2 regions of the Nocardioides sp. NPDC047086 genome follow, and region 1 is predicted to be linked to the other one. Evidence: riboswitches for the same ligand, from Rfam matches in the RefSeq annotation. Region 1 holds a riboswitch; the other holds the start of a gene.
The links. A riboswitch is a leader RNA that binds a small molecule or an ion and turns the genes downstream of it on or off. The one in region 1 is predicted to bind glycine.
Positions count from the first base shown of each region.

Region 2: it holds a riboswitch for glycine, as region 1 does, so the genes downstream of both, gcvP (aminomethyl-transferring glycine dehydrogenase) here and gcvT (glycine cleavage system aminomethyltransferase GcvT) in region 1, are expected to answer to the same signal.

Region 1 covers NZ_JBEYUV010000034.1:52,040-59,281, reverse strand. Annotated here, with positions in the region: gene ilvD (dihydroxy-acid dehydratase) at 1-819, opposite strand, end outside; gene ABZ796_RS21670 (CobW family GTP-binding protein) at 912-1,946, opposite strand; glycine riboswitch at 2,063-2,159, shown strand; gene gcvT (glycine cleavage system aminomethyltransferase GcvT) at 2,316-3,419, shown strand; gene gcvH (glycine cleavage system protein GcvH) at 3,428-3,799, shown strand; gene ABZ796_RS21655 (L-serine ammonia-lyase) at 3,849-5,255, shown strand; gene ABZ796_RS21650 (hypothetical protein) at 5,295-5,507, opposite strand; gene ABZ796_RS21645 (hypothetical protein) at 5,674-6,468, shown strand; gene ABZ796_RS21640 (hypothetical protein) at 6,762-6,950, shown strand; gene ABZ796_RS21635 (helix-turn-helix transcriptional regulator) at 6,969-7,242, shown strand, end outside.
Region 2 covers NZ_JBEYUV010000036.1:9,319-16,560, reverse strand. Annotated here, with positions in the region: gene ABZ796_RS22075 (SMC family ATPase) at 1-373, shown strand, start outside; gene ABZ796_RS22070 (hypothetical protein) at 563-1,786, shown strand; gene gcvP (aminomethyl-transferring glycine dehydrogenase) at 1,898-4,768, opposite strand; glycine riboswitch at 4,846-4,936, opposite strand; gene ABZ796_RS22060 (MerR family transcriptional regulator) at 5,019-5,636, opposite strand; gene ABZ796_RS22055 (bifunctional nuclease family protein) at 5,835-6,302, opposite strand; gene ABZ796_RS22050 (MerR family transcriptional regulator) at 6,367-7,119, opposite strand; gene ABZ796_RS22045 (FHA domain-containing protein) at 7,122-7,242, opposite strand, start outside.

The DNA of each region.
Region 1 (7,242 bases):
GACCACGGCGATGGCGTTCTCGAAAGCCTCCTTGGTCATGATCTGACGCGCGGTGATGCCCTTGCGCAGCAGCCCGACCACCGCCTCGCCCGAGCGGTGGGCGAAGCCGTCGCGACGGCGGTCCACTGCGGGCGGAGCCGCCGAACCGGGCAACGACATGCCGAGCGCCTCGGCGACAGCAGCCATCGTGTTGGCGGTGTACATCCCTCCGCAGGCGCCCTCGCCGGGACAGATCGCCTTCTCGACGCGGGCGACCTCCTCGCGGCTCATCTTCCCCGCGATGCAGGCCCCGACCGCTTCGAAGGCATCGATGATCGTGACGTCGCGGCCGTCGAGCTGCCCGGGCATGATCGAACCGGCGTAGAGGAAGACCGAGGCGAGATCGAGCCGAGCGGCCGCCATCAACATGCCGGGCAGCGACTTGTCGCAGCCCGCGAGCAGGACGGAGCCGTCGAGCCGCTCGGCGTTCATCACGGTTTCGACCGAGTCGGCGATGATCTCGCGCGACACGAGTGAGAAGTGCATGCCCTCGTGGCCCATCGAGATTCCGTCGGAGACGGAGATGGTGCCGAACTCCAGCGGATAGCCGCCGGCCGCGTGCACGCCGTTCTTCACGGCCTTGGCGAGCCGGTCCAGGGACAGGTTGCAGGGCGTGATCTCGTTCCACGACGAGGCGACGCCGATCTGCGGCTTGGCGAAGTCGTCGTCCCCGAGGCCGACCGCCCGCAACATCCCTCGGGCAGCGGTGGCTTCGAGGCCATCGGTGACGGCGCGCGACCTGGGTTTGATATCGGGCGTGTTGGGGCTGGGCTGGTTCACGCCTACGAGGCTAGCTGCTCAGGAGGCCGAGACGGCGCACCTGTTGTGGATGTGCTCACTCCTCACCGTGCGCCGCGGGCTGAGACCGCTGGTCAGAGGCTGACGCGGACCAGCTGGCGCAGCCGGCGAAGACCCTCGGTGCTCGGCCGTTCGGCCGGGGCGAGGGCGTCGGTGAGGCGCTGCCGGACCGCGTCGGTCTCGAGCTCCAGCCCGATGGCCACGAGCTCGCTCGCAGCGCCGGGCGTACGGGTGGCGGCGACGTGGGCGCTGCGCCCGACCAGGTTCACCTGGTAGCTGCGCGGCCCCTGGGCTGTGGCGACGGCGACGGTCCCCTTGACCCGGTACGCCGTCGCCGGCGGCTCCTCGAGCAGGTCGATCAGCCGGGCCGGCTCGATGGTGCCCGGCGTCGTCACGGTGACGGCCCGGGCATGCTGATGGGCCTCGTGCGAAGCGGCCGCCTCGCGCAGCATCGCGGCGATCGGCAGCTCGTCGGGCGGGTCCTCGGGCACCGCGGCGTCGTAGACGAGCCGCGGGTCGATGCGGCCGCCCACGGCGTACGCGACATGGACCTCGGGGTTGTGCTCCCGCACGCGCCGCTCGATGCGGGCAAGCGTCTCCTCACGCTCGGCAGACGGCACCAGGTCGGTCTTGTTGACCACGACCAGGGAGGCGGCCGCGAACCGGACCGGTGCCGGGCCCCGGCCGTCGTCGAGGGTGTCGAAGTAGGCGGAGGCGTCGACGACCTCGATGAGCCCACCGCGGCGTACCCGCTCGACGCCGCTGAACCGGACCAGCTTGGCCAGGGTCCCGGGCTCGGCGAGCCCGCTGGCCTCGACGATGACGACGTCGAGGCCGAGCCGCGGGTGGGTCAGCTTCTCCAGCGCGTCGTCCAGGCCGCCGGCGTCGGGCAGGCAGCACAGGCAGCCGCCGGCGATCGAGGCCGGCTCGTCGATCTGTCCGGTGACGAGGCCGGCGTCGACGTTGATGTCGCCGAAGTCGTTGACGACCACGCCGACCCGAGCACCGGGCTGGCGCAGCAGATGGTTGAGCAGAGTGGTCTTCCCGGACCCGAGGTGGCCGGTGAGGATGACCACGGGGACCCGGGTGCTGACGTTGGTCGGTGGCACCGAGCCATCGTAGAGCGGGTGAGAACAGTTCCCGTTAGGGGGTGTCGGGCTGCCCGGATGTTGACGGCCGAGGTGACCAGATCTAGGTTGTGCCGCACAACTTCACATCCGCCACTCGAACCGCAGCGGGAGAGTCCTTGCCCATCCCGGGTGAGGCGCCGAAGGAGCAAACCTCCCCAGAATCTCTCAGGCCCCAACGACCGCTGTGGTGAGGCGACCTCTGGAAAGTCAGGATCCGACGATCCTGCACCCACGGTGCAAGCCGCCCCATCGGGCGGTGAAGCTCTCAGGTAGTGATGACAGAGCGGGGAGGTCACCCGTCCACGGGTGCCGTTTTCGGCGCCCACCAGCAGGGAGCCTCCCGCACAGATGACCTCACCCGTCCCTACCCCTCTGTCTGAGATCCACCGCGCGCTCGGTGCCTCGTTCACCGACTTCGCCGGCTGGAGCATGCCGGTCCGCTACGGCTCGGAGACCGCCGAGCACCATGCGGTACGCACCACCGCGGGCCTCTTCGACCTGTGCCACATGGGCGAGATCGAGGTGACCGGACCCGACGCGGGGCGCGCCCTGGACCGTGCCCTGGTCGGCCGGCCGTCGGCGATCGGCATCGGCGGCGCCCGCTACTCGATGATCTGCGCCGAGGACGGCGGCATCATCGACGACCTGGTCGTCTACCGGCTCGAGCAGGAGCGCTACCTGGTCGTCGCCAACGCGAGCAACGCCCACGTGGTCGCACCGGCGCTGGCCTCGCGAGCCGAGGGGTACGACGCCGCGGTCCACGACGCCTCCGCCGAGTGGGCGCTGATCGCGGTGCAGGGACCGGCCTCGGCTTCGATCGTCGCGGCCCTGACCGACCTGGATGTCCCCTCGCTGCGCTACTACGCCATCGACGCCGGCACCCTCGCCGGGGTCGAGGTCCTGCTCGCCCGCACCGGCTACACCGGCGAGGACGGTTTCGAGGTCTACTGCGCGCCCTCGTCGGCCGCAGCTGTCTGGGAGGCCATCACCGAGGCCGGTACGCCGCACGGGCTCCTCCCCGCCGGGCTCGCCTGCCGCGACACCCTCCGGCTCGAGGCGGGCATGCCGCTCTACGGCCACGAGCTGAACCGGGACACGACTCCCTTCGAGGCCGGCCTCGGCCGGGTCGTCTCCTTCGACAAGCCCGACGGCTTCGTCGGAGATGCAGCCCTGGCCGCACGCCGCGACGAAGGCCCGCGCAGCGTGCTCGTCGGCTTGGTCGCCGCGGGGCGCCGGTCCCCGCGGGCCGGCTACGCCGTCGTCGACCCCGCCACCGGCGAGGAGGTCGGCACCGTCACCAGCGGCTCCCCGTCACCGACGCTCGGCCACCCGATCGCGATGGCGTACGTCCGGCCCGATCTTGCCGCTGCCGGCACCAAGGTCCACGTCGACGTGCGCGGCAGTCGCGAGGACGCCGAGATCGTCGACCTTCCCTTCTACTCCAAGAAATGAGCACCGCCATGACCAACCCGACCCACCTGTCCTACACCGCCGAGCACGAGTGGCTCGAGACCCGCGGCGACGTCGCGCGCGTCGGTGTCACCGCGTTCGCCACCGAGGCGCTGGGCGACATCGTCTTCGTCGAGCTGCCCGAGGTCGGCACCAAGATCACCGGGGGAGAGAGCTGCGGGGAGCTGGAGTCGACGAAGTCGGTCAGCGACCTCTTCGCGCCCGCCGACGGTGAGGTGCTCGCGGTCAACACCGCCGTCGTCGAGGACCCCGCGCTGATCAACAGCGACCCGTTCGGCGCCGGCTGGCTCTTCGAGATGCGCCTCTCGGGCGCTCCCGATCTGCTCGACGCTGCGGCTTACGACGCTTTGATCGAGGAGTGAAAACGTCGTGACCGCTGACCTCAGCGGCGTCTCGACCCCGGTCGTGGCGATGACCTTGAGCACCTTCGACCTGTACTCGATCGGCATCGGGCCCTCCTCCTCCCACACCGTCGGACCGATGCGGGCGGCGATGACCTTCGTCGACGGTCTCGTCGCGGACGGTCTCTTGGACGCGGTGACGCGGGTGAAGGCCGAGCTGTACGGCTCGCTCGGCGCGACCGGCCACGGGCACGGCTCGGAGGGCGCGGTGCTGCTCGGCCTCGAGGGGGAGGAGCCGGCGACGGTCGACACCCGCGCCTCGTCCGGCCGGGTGGCGGCCATCCGCGACCGCGGGGAGCTGTCGCTGGGCGGTCACACCCCGATCCGCTTCGATAGCCGAACCGACCTGGTGATGCATCGGCGCAAGAGCCTGCCGGGCCACCCCAACGGCATGCTGTTCACCGCCTACGACGCCTCGGGGCAGGTGAGCCGGGAGCGGACCTACTACTCCGTCGGCGGCGGCTTCGTCATCGACGAGCACGCGTCCGGCGCCGCCCGGATCGTGCCCGATCACTCGCGCGTCCGCTTCCCCTTCACCACCGGCGCCGAGCTGCTCAGCACCTGCGAGCGCGAGGGGTTCCGCGTCTCCGACCTGATGCGCGCCAACGAGCTGACCTGGCGTACGCACGACGAGATCCGCGCCGGTCTCCTCGAGATCTGGCGGGTGATGGCCGACTGCGTGCAGGCCGGCTGCGACCGTGATCCGGTCACCGACGGCGTACTTCCCGGCGGTCTGCGGGTCCCGCGCCGCGCGCCGCTGCTCTACCGCGACCTGGCCTCCGGCGCCGGTGCCCAGGACCCCTTCCGGGTCATGGACTGGGTCAACCTGTTCGCCCTGGCGGTCAACGAGGAGAACGCCTCGGGCGGCCGGGTCGTCACCGCCCCCACCAACGGCGCGGCCGGCATCGTCCCCGCCGTCCTGCACTACTGGGTACGTTTCGTGGCGCCGGCAGCCGGCCTGGACGAGGCCGCGATCGAGGAGGGCATCGTCCGCTTCCTGCTCACCGCGGCCGCGATCGGCATCCTGTGCAAGACGAACGCCTCGATCTCGGGCGCCGAGGTCGGCTGTCAGGGCGAGGTCGGCTCGGCTTGCGCGATGGCCGCCGGTGCGCTGTGCGAGGTGCTGGGCGGCACCCCGGAGCAGGTCGAGAACGCCGCCGAGGTCGGCATCGAGCACAACCTCGGCCTCACCTGCGACCCGGTCGGCGGGCTGGTCCAGATCCCGTGCATCGAGCGCAACGCCATCGCCAGCGTGAAGGCCATCAACGCCGCCCGCCTCGCCCTCAACGGCGACGGCTCCCACAAGGTCAGCCTCGACAAGGCGCTGAAGACGATGCGGGAGACCGGCGCCGACATGAAGGTCAAGTACAAGGAGACCTCCCGCGGCGGCCTCGCGGTCAACGTCATCGAGTGTTGAGGCGCGCTGGCATGACCTCCGAGGTCAGCTTGGTTGGGGTCAGTCCTCGGCCGTGAGGATCTCTAGGGCTGTCGCGGCGTCGATCCGGTCCCGGCCGGTCAGTGCGGTCCATGAAATGTCGTCCGGGGTGAGCCGGGTGCGTAGCGTCTGGAGCCGGGATCGGTCGGAGCCGGCGAAGCCCTCGCGCTCGGCGGCTCTCCGGCTGCGATTGAAGCGGACCGGGCTACGATCACCCGCCGCCGATGAGGTCACTCCGTCATCACCACGGCGATGGCACGGGGACGAGCGGGCCGGCGCTCGGCATGCGTTGGTGGCATGGCTTCAATGGCGGCGAGATGCAGAGCTTGCTGCCGATCCTGACGGTGGGGTCGCCGTGTTAGCCGCGGAGAACGTCGTTCTAGCGCCGGAGTCACCTCGTGTGAACGTCGATGAACTGCAGCGATGTCTTGATTGGGCACGGCGGCAGATCAATGTCGTCGGTTGGAAAGCAGACCCGAAGAGATACCGCGTGGCGTGGACTGCGCAGTTCCTTCTGGGGCAAATCCACGTCGGTTTCTTTGGACAGCCTCCCATCGGGTCAGCCTGGAACTTCGTCCCTGACCTCGGGGCGCAATCTGGTCGACGCAGCGCACCGAGCCAGCGCCTCAAGGGTCCGGTGGGGCTGTGGCGCTTGTCGCCAAGGGAAGGGACTGTCGAACTCATCGACGCCGCGACCGATCTACTGGTTCTGGGGTACGACAACCCAGCGCTTCGACGGTTGGCGGGAATGTCGGCGGACGATTCCCTGTACGAGGTCGGCCCGGTTGTCGAGGCAGTGCTCGACCAGTTCGGTGCTGACCATCTGTTTGATGGGTCTCCCGAACGAGCTGCGCTCGAGGTCCGGCTCGAGCGGTTCCTGGCCGGTGATCTGCATCTTCGCGAGCTTTCTAGATGGGCGCACTCGACGATCGGCCACGGCGGCGAATCCGACTGCGAACCGTTCGTCATGCTCGATGACATCTACGACGACTGGGAGTACGCGGGCCACGACCTCGAGTTCCTTACGCAGATGGCTCGCCGGGCGGCGAACGACTTCCTCGCCGGGCGCACGGTCACTCGACTCGATTCGCTCATACCCCCGACGGTCGACACCAACAACGACGACGGCCGCAGAGGGAGGGTCAAGCGTTGGCGGGACCGCATCCGTTGGACCAAAGGCGGAACCGAGCGATGAGCGTGAGCGCGGTCATTCGTACTGCGTAGCGGCGCGAAGACCGTCTCGAACAACCTCCCAACCATTGCCGACACCCGCATGGTGCCGTTCTCCGCGTAGATGCCCCCAGATTCGGTCAGCCACGCGGCGAAGGCTTCGAGGTACTCGTGCAACTCAGTGTTGCGCCAGGGCGCGCCGGACGCTGACTCCACCGCGAGGTCGCGTGCGGTCTCGACGACGGCGTTCAGTTTACCTGCGATCGACGCGGATGGGCAGCCGCCCGCATCGCATTCCTGGTCGACATCCACGTCGCCGTGTTCGAACTGGTAGTGGAAAAAAGCTCGCCGTGGGCGCGCGACAACCCCGGTCTCCTCGAGCCCGCGCTCGACCTGCTCGAGGCCCAACGGTCGTGGTACATGGAGGCTGCAGATCGTTACGGCGCGCTCAATGCTCATTGCGCTGACCGCGATGCGCTGTACGATGGTCAATGTAATGACCATTAGGAGGGAAGGTGACTGTCCATGCCGAAGCGCCCATTGTCTGCGAAGTCGCGGCGCACAGCCCGCACGCTAGGAGACTACGTCTCTACGTTCCGCCGTCTGCAAGGCCTGACGGCGGAACAGGTAGCCGACCGCGCCGGCATCGCCCGAAACACCCTTCGAAAGCTCGAGCAGGGAGACGCCAGCGTCGGCCTCGACGTGTTTCTAGAAGTCTGCCGTGTTCTTGGGGTACTCGACTTTGTCACTGAAGGAATGAACCCCTACGAGACCGCACTGGGACAGTCGCTGGCTGAAC
Region 2 (7,242 bases), on a different contig from region 1:
GGGTGCCGGCGACCGCCGCGGTGGCCTGGCGCTGCTGGTCCGCGACGACTGGTCCGGCGAGTCGCGGGACCCGGCCACGCTGTCGGGTGGTGAGACCTTCGTGGTCTCCCTCGCCCTGGCCCTGGGCCTGGCCGACGTGATCATGAACGAGGCCGGCGGGCAGATGCTCGACACGCTCTTCGTCGACGAGGGCTTCGGCTCCCTGGACGCCGACACCCTCGACGACGTGCTCGACGTGCTCGACACCCTGCGCGAGGGCGGCCGCATCATCGGTGTGGTCAGCCACGTCACCGAGATGCGCGAGCGCATCCCCACCCAGCTGGCGGTGGCCAAGGGCCGCGAGGGGTCCACCCTCCAGGTCCTCGGCACCTGACCCGGGTTGCATCTGTCCCGCTCCTTCCCTGACGCCGGGAAGATCTCGGGTCGATCTGGGCTAGCACCGAAGAATTAACCTTCAGCACGACAGGTATTACTTTGCGGCCATTCCCCGGAGTGCCGTACGTCACTAGCCTGAGTCGGCTCCGCGTCGCGGAAGCCCGTCCCAGACCAACCGGAGGTTTCCGTGCCGCGTCTCACGACCCGTATCGCCAAGGTCGCCGCAACCCTTCTCCTACCCGCGTCCCTGCTCTCGGCGACATCGTTGATGGCCTCGCCCGCACACGCCGACGGCCCCGGCAGCGGCGCGCCGTGGATGGTCACGGTGGGTGACAGCTACGTCTCCGGCGAGGCCGGCCGCTGGGCGGGCAACAGCAACTCCGGCGAGTCGCTCATCGATGCCGGCGGCAGCGCGACATACCTCGACAACGCCACCCACACCGCCGAGACGATCAACCGGTGTCACCGCAGCACGGCCGCCGAGGCGTACATCGGCGGTGGCGTGAGCAGCCTCAACCTGGCCTGCTCGGGCGCGAAGGTCGCCACGACCACGACCAGCGAGGGCTACTTCAAGCCCGGCATCGACTTCTACTCCAGCAGCGGCAACCAGGGCCAGGCGCTCATGCTGCAGAACTTCGCGGCGAGCCACAACGTCAAGGCGGTGACGATCGGCATCGGCGGCAACGACTTCAACTTCGCCGCCATCGTGACCCAGTGCGTCCAGGACTTCCTGGCCTCGCCGTCCTGGTTCAAGGACTACTGCAAGGACGACGCGGTCGTCACCAGCGCGATGGCCGCGAGCAACGTCGCGGCGGTGAGGGCCCGGATCGCCACCGCGTTCGGGAACGTGCGCACCGCCATGCGCAACGCGGGCTACGCCGACGGCGCCTGGACCCTCATCGTCCAGAACGTGCCCTCGCCGCTGGCGACCTCGTCGGTCTACCGCTACAGCGAGTCCGGCTATACCCGTCAGAACACCGGCGGCTGCGGCTTCTGGAACGCCGATGCCGACTACGCGTACAACACCATCCTGCCGACGATCAACAACGCGATCTCGGGTGCGGCGGCCGATTCCGGCCTGACCAACGTCAAGATGCTCGACGTCACCGGCGCGTTCGCCGGCCGCCGCCTGTGCGAGAACACTGTAGGCCTGCTCGAGGAGAAGGGGCTGTCGAGCTGGCGGGCCTCCGGCGCGGTCGACAGCACCGAGTGGGTCAACCAGATCCGCACCGTCTCCACCGCGAGCGGCAACTACTACATCCAGGAGAGCCTGCACCCCAACTACTGGGGACAGCTCGCCCTGCGCAACTGCCTGCGCCAGGCCTACAACGGTGGCGCGCCGAGGTCCGGCACCTGCACCCACGGCACCGGTCTCACGGCCAACGGCGAGCCCACCATGACCCTCAGCTGACAAACCCGCGCCGAGTCGGCTCGTCTTGACGCAAAACCCCGCCGAGTCGGCGCGTCATGACGCGCCGACTCGGCATGCATTTCGGTCAGGACGAGCCGACTCGGCGTGGCGTCATTCGGCGAAGGACTCCACCGGCGGGCAGGAGCAGACCAGGTTGCGGTCGCCGTAGGTGTTGTCGATCCGGGCGACCGGGGGCCAGTACTTGTCGGGGTCGATGCCGCGGGGGAAGACGGCCTCCTCGCGCGAGTAGGCGCGGTCCCAGTCGCCGACGAGGGCGCGGGAGGTGTGCGGGGCACCGCGCAGGACCGAGGTCTCCGCGGTCCACTCCCCCGAGGCGACCCGGTCGATCTCGCCCTTGATCGCGATCATCGCGTCGATGAACCGGTCCAGCTCGCCGAGGTCCTCGGACTCGGTCGGCTCGACCATGAGCGTGCCGGCGACAGGGAAGGACATCGTCGGAGCGTGGAAGCCGTAGTCGATGAGCCGCTTGGCGACGTCGTCGACGGTGACACCGGTCTCCTTGGTCATCGGCCGCAGGTCGAGGATGCACTCGTGCGCGACCAGCCCGGTCTCGCCGCGGTAGAGCACCGGGAAGTGCTCGTTCAGGCGGGCCGCGACGTAGTTGGCCGAGAGCACAGCTGCCGCGGTGGCCCGGGTCAGACCCTCGGCACCCATGAGCCGGACGTACGCCCACGAGATCGGCAGGATGCCCGCCGAGCCGTACGGAGCGGCCGAGATCGCGCCGATGCCCGAGCGCTTCGAGGCGTCCGGGTGCAAGGAGTGCGAGGGCAGGTAGGGCGCCAGGTGGGAGCGGACCGCGACCGGACCGACGCCTGGACCGCCACCGCCGTGCGGGATGCAGAAGGTCTTGTGCAGGTTGAGGTGGGAGACGTCGCCGCCGAACTCGCCGGGCTTGGCGTAGCCCAGGAGCGCGTTGAAGTTGGCGCCGTCGATGTAGACCTGACCGCCGGCCTCGTGCACCAGCGAGCAGACCTCGGTGATGCCCTCCTCGTAGACCCCGTGGGTCGAGGGGTAGGTCACCATGATCGCGGCGACGTTCTCGCCGTGAGCGTCGAGCTTCGCCCGCAGGTCGTCGAGATCGACGGTGCCGTCCTCGGAGGACTTCACGACCTCGACCTTCATCCCGGCCATCACGGCCGAGGCGGCGTTGGTGCCGTGCGCGGAGGAAGGCATCAGGCAGATGTTGCGGTGGCCCTGGCCCTGCGCGTCCAGGTAGCCACGGATCGCCATCAGGCCGGCGAACTCACCCTGCGAGCCGGCGTTCGGCTGGATGGAGACCTCGTCGTAGCCGGTGACCTCGGCCAGCCACTCCTCCAGTTCGCCGACGAGACGCGCGTAGCCGGCGGCGTCCTCGACGGGCACGAACGGGTGCAGGTCGGCGAAGCCGGGCAGCGAGATCGGCTCCATCTCGGTGGTCGCGTTGAGCTTCATGGTGCACGAGCCGAGCGGGATCATGCCCTTGTCGAGCGCGTAGTCGCGCGCCGACAGCTTGTGCAGGTAGCGCAGCATCTGGGTCTCGCTGTGGTGCGCGTTGAAGACCTCGTGGGTGAGGTAGTCGGTGGTGCGCAGCAGAGCATCGGGCAGCGCGCTGGCCGTGGTGCGGTCGATCTCGTCCAGGTCCGCACCCGAGACGCCGAAGGCGTTGAGCACGGCCGACAGAGTCGAACGGGTGGTCGCCTCCGAGGTCGAGATGCCGACGGTGTCGGCGTCCACGAGACGAAGATGTACGCCGAAACGACGCGCCCCGGCGACCACATCGGCCGCCCGCCCGGGAACGGTGACACCCAGGGTGTCGAAGAAGGTCTCCGAGACCAGCGGGAGCCCGGCCGACTTCAGCGCGGCGGCCAGCACAGCGGCGTAGCGGTGGGTCCGGGTCGCGATCGTCCGCAGCCCGGCGGGGCCGTGGTAGACGGCGTACATCGAGGCACCGACGGCCAGCAGCACCTGTGCGGTGCAGATGTTGGAGGTCGCCTTCTCGCGGCGGATGTGCTGCTCGCGGGTCTGCAGCGCGAGACGGTACGCGGGCCGCCCCTCCGCATCGACGGAGACGCCGACGAGACGACCGGGCAGGTGCCGTTCGATCCCCGCGTGGACGGCCATGTAGCCGGCGTGCGGGCCGCCGTAGAAGAGCGGGATGCCGAAGCGCTGGCTCGAGCCGACGACGACGTCGGCGCCAAGGGTGCCGGGCGCCTCCAGGACGGTGAGCGCGAGCAGGTCGGCGGCGACCACGGCCAGCGCGCCCCGCTCGTGGGCGGCGTCGATGATCGGCTTCAGGTCGGGCACACGGCCGGAGGCGCCGGGGTACTGCACCAGCACGCCGATCACGTCACCCTCGGGCAGACCCTGCGAGAGGTCGGCCACGACGACCTCGAGGCCCATCGCCTCGGCGCGTACCTTGACGACCTCGATCGACTGCGGGAGCGCGTCGGCGTCGATGACGAACGGACCGGATCCCTTGCGGTTGGCGCGGTGCACCAGGGCCAGCGCCTCGGCGGCCGCGGTGCCCTCGTCCAGGAGCGAGGAGTTGGCCACCGGCAGGCCGGTCAGGTCGCCGACCATGGTCTGGAAGTTGATGAGCGCCTCGAGCCGGCCCTGGGAGATCTCGGGCTGGTAGGGCGTGTAGGCGGTGTACCAGCTCGGGTCCTCGAGCACGTTGCGACGGATCACCGGCGGCGTCACGGTGGCGTGGTAGCCGAGCCCGATCATCGCCTCGCCGGGCTTGTTGGAGGCCGCGATCTCCCGCGCCAGCGACGCGACCTGCGCCTCGCTCAGCGCGGCCGGCAGGTCGAGCGACTCCACCGAGCGGATCCCGGCCGGGACCGCGGCGTCCATCATCGCCGCTACCGAGTCGTACCCGAGCCGCGCGAGCATGGTCGCCTCGTCGGCGGCCGAGAGCCCGACATGGCGCTGCACGAACGGGGAGGCGGCGTCGAGCTCGGACAGGGTGGGTGTGTCGGACACAGTGGCTCCTGAGGGCATTTGAGACAACTCGTAAGCCCTCCCCCTCTGTCACCGCATCTGCGCCGCTTCAGAGTTGCCTGGTCCGCACAGTCGTGGGTGCCTGAGAGTTTCCGGGGAGGAATTGCCCCTTCGGCGCCCCTTCGAGAGGAGCTCTCCCGTGCGGGATGGTCAGCACCACCAGCATAAACGACAGCACCCCGAGGTCCCGTCTCCGCGGAGCCTCGGGGCCTGGTGTCGGCTGAGTCCTAGATCACCCGGCGCTGCGCGCGGCGCGGCGGGCGGAGAGCTCGTCGGACATCGAGGCGACCTGCTCGCCGTCCTCGACCGTACGCTCGCTGGGGAGCTCGGAGAGCGTGCCCTCGATCTCGCGCCAGACCCCGCCGATGGCGATGCCGAAGACGCCCTGCCCGCCCTGGAGCAGGTCGATGACCTCGTCGTTGCTGGTGCACTCGTAGACGGAGGCGCCGTCGCTCATCAGGGTGACGCGGGTCAGGTCGTCGGTGCCCCGCTGACGCAGGTGCTGCACGGCAGCACGGATCTGCTGCAGCGAGATGCCGGCGTCGAGGAGTCGCTTGATGACCTTGAGGATCAGGATGTCGCGGAAGGAGTAGAGCCGCTGCGTGCCGGAGCCGGTGGCGCCGCGCACGCTCGGCTCGACCAGACCGGTGCGGGCCCAGTAGTCGAGCTGGCGGTAACTGATCCCAGCAGCGTTGCAGGCCGTCGGGCCGCGGTAACCGGTGTCGCTCGGCAGGGGCGAGACATCGTCGGTGAAGAGAAGGCCCTGCTCGTCAGCCTGCTCCGCCGCGCGTCGCGCGTCGTCGGCGCCGTGGCCGGGCTTCTGCTCGTGGTCGAACACGATGTCCTCCATCGTCTACTCCGTTGTGCGTAACTCCACTCGGGGAATGAACGGCTGCGGCGGGGGGACCACATCGTTGGAGTTACAACAGAGACAACTACAAGGTAAGCGTCGCAAGGGCCCTGGTCAAAGAACCCCTCCGGCGTGTCGTTGGGGCTAACCCTCAAGTAGAGCCTGAGACTTTCGGTGCCTGACGGTCCGGCCCGAGCCTCAGTGGGACTCGAAGTCCTCGGGCGTGATCTCGTCGAGGAACTCACGGAACTTCTCGATCTCGTCCTCCTGCTCGGCCGGGACGGCGAGCCCCGCCTCGTCGAGAACCTCGTCGGAGACGACGATCTTGGTCCCCGTACGCAGCGCCAGCGCGATCGAGTCCGAGGGTCGCGCGCTGACCTCGACGCCCGAGGCGAAGACCAGGTTGGCGTAGAAGACACGGTCGGTGACCGAGGTGATCTGCACCTCGGTCAGCTCGTTGCCAGTCGCCTCGAGCACGTCCTTGAGCAGGTCGTGGGTCAGCGGCCTGGGCGGCACCACGCCCTGCTGGGCGAAGGCGATCGCGGTCGCCTCCACCGCACCGATCCAGATGGGCAGGTATCGCTCACCCGCCACCTCGCGCAGCAGCACGATCGGCTGGTTGGAGGGCATCTCCACTCGGACTCCGAGCACATCGACCTCGCGCATGTCATCCACCCTACCCGGCTCCGGGTCGCTACAGCAGCCCGGTTGACCGGCGACACGAACCGAGTCAGCGGTCGCGCAGTCCCGACTTCACCAAGGTGGCGTGCAGACGGACCGCCAGGGAGGCGATCTCGCTGCCGATCTCCTCGGCCCGGCCCTGCGCTCCGGCGTTGCCCGGGCGCCGCAGCGGCGCCACGATCTGCTCGATCAGGCCGACCTCGCGGTCGGCGGCGGCCTTCATACCGCGCAGGTGACGGGGCTCGATGCCGAACCTGGCCAGCTCCTTGGCCGTGCGCGCGATCGCGAGAGCGTCGGTGTCGTAGTGACCGCTGCGCAGCGGCACCACCAGCGCCATCTTCTCCAGCTCGGTGAGCAGCGCGTCGTCGACCTCGGCCACCTTGAGGAGCTCGCGCCGCGAGATCCGCATGTTGTCCGTACGCCTGAACGACTCCGCCCCTGGCGCGCCGCTGGGCGTCAGGGCCACCGTAGGCACGGTCGGCACGGTCGGCTCGATCGCCGGCGGCTCGAGGCCCCGGTCGATCGCGTCGAGGTGCTCGCCGATGACCTTGAGCGGCAGGTAGTGGTCGCGCTGCATCCTCAGGACGTAGCGCAGCCGCTCGACATCGCGGCGGGAGAACTTGCGGTAGCCCGCGGGCGTACGCTCCGGCTTGATCAGTCCCTTGTCCTCGAGAAACCGGATCTTCGGGATGGTGACCGTGGGAAAGTCCGGACGCAGCTGATCCAGGACCTGCCCGATGTTGAGCCGCTCCCCCGAGTCGCTAGCCGGCCGTTGAGGGTCAGGCATCGCGGCGGCGGCCATGGCTACGCCCCTTCGTGCCCGGCGTAGAAGACGAGCCGGAACTTCCCGACCTGGACCTCGTCGCCGTCCTTGAGGACGACCTTCTCGATCCGGTCGCGGTTGACGTAGGTGCCGTTGAGGCTG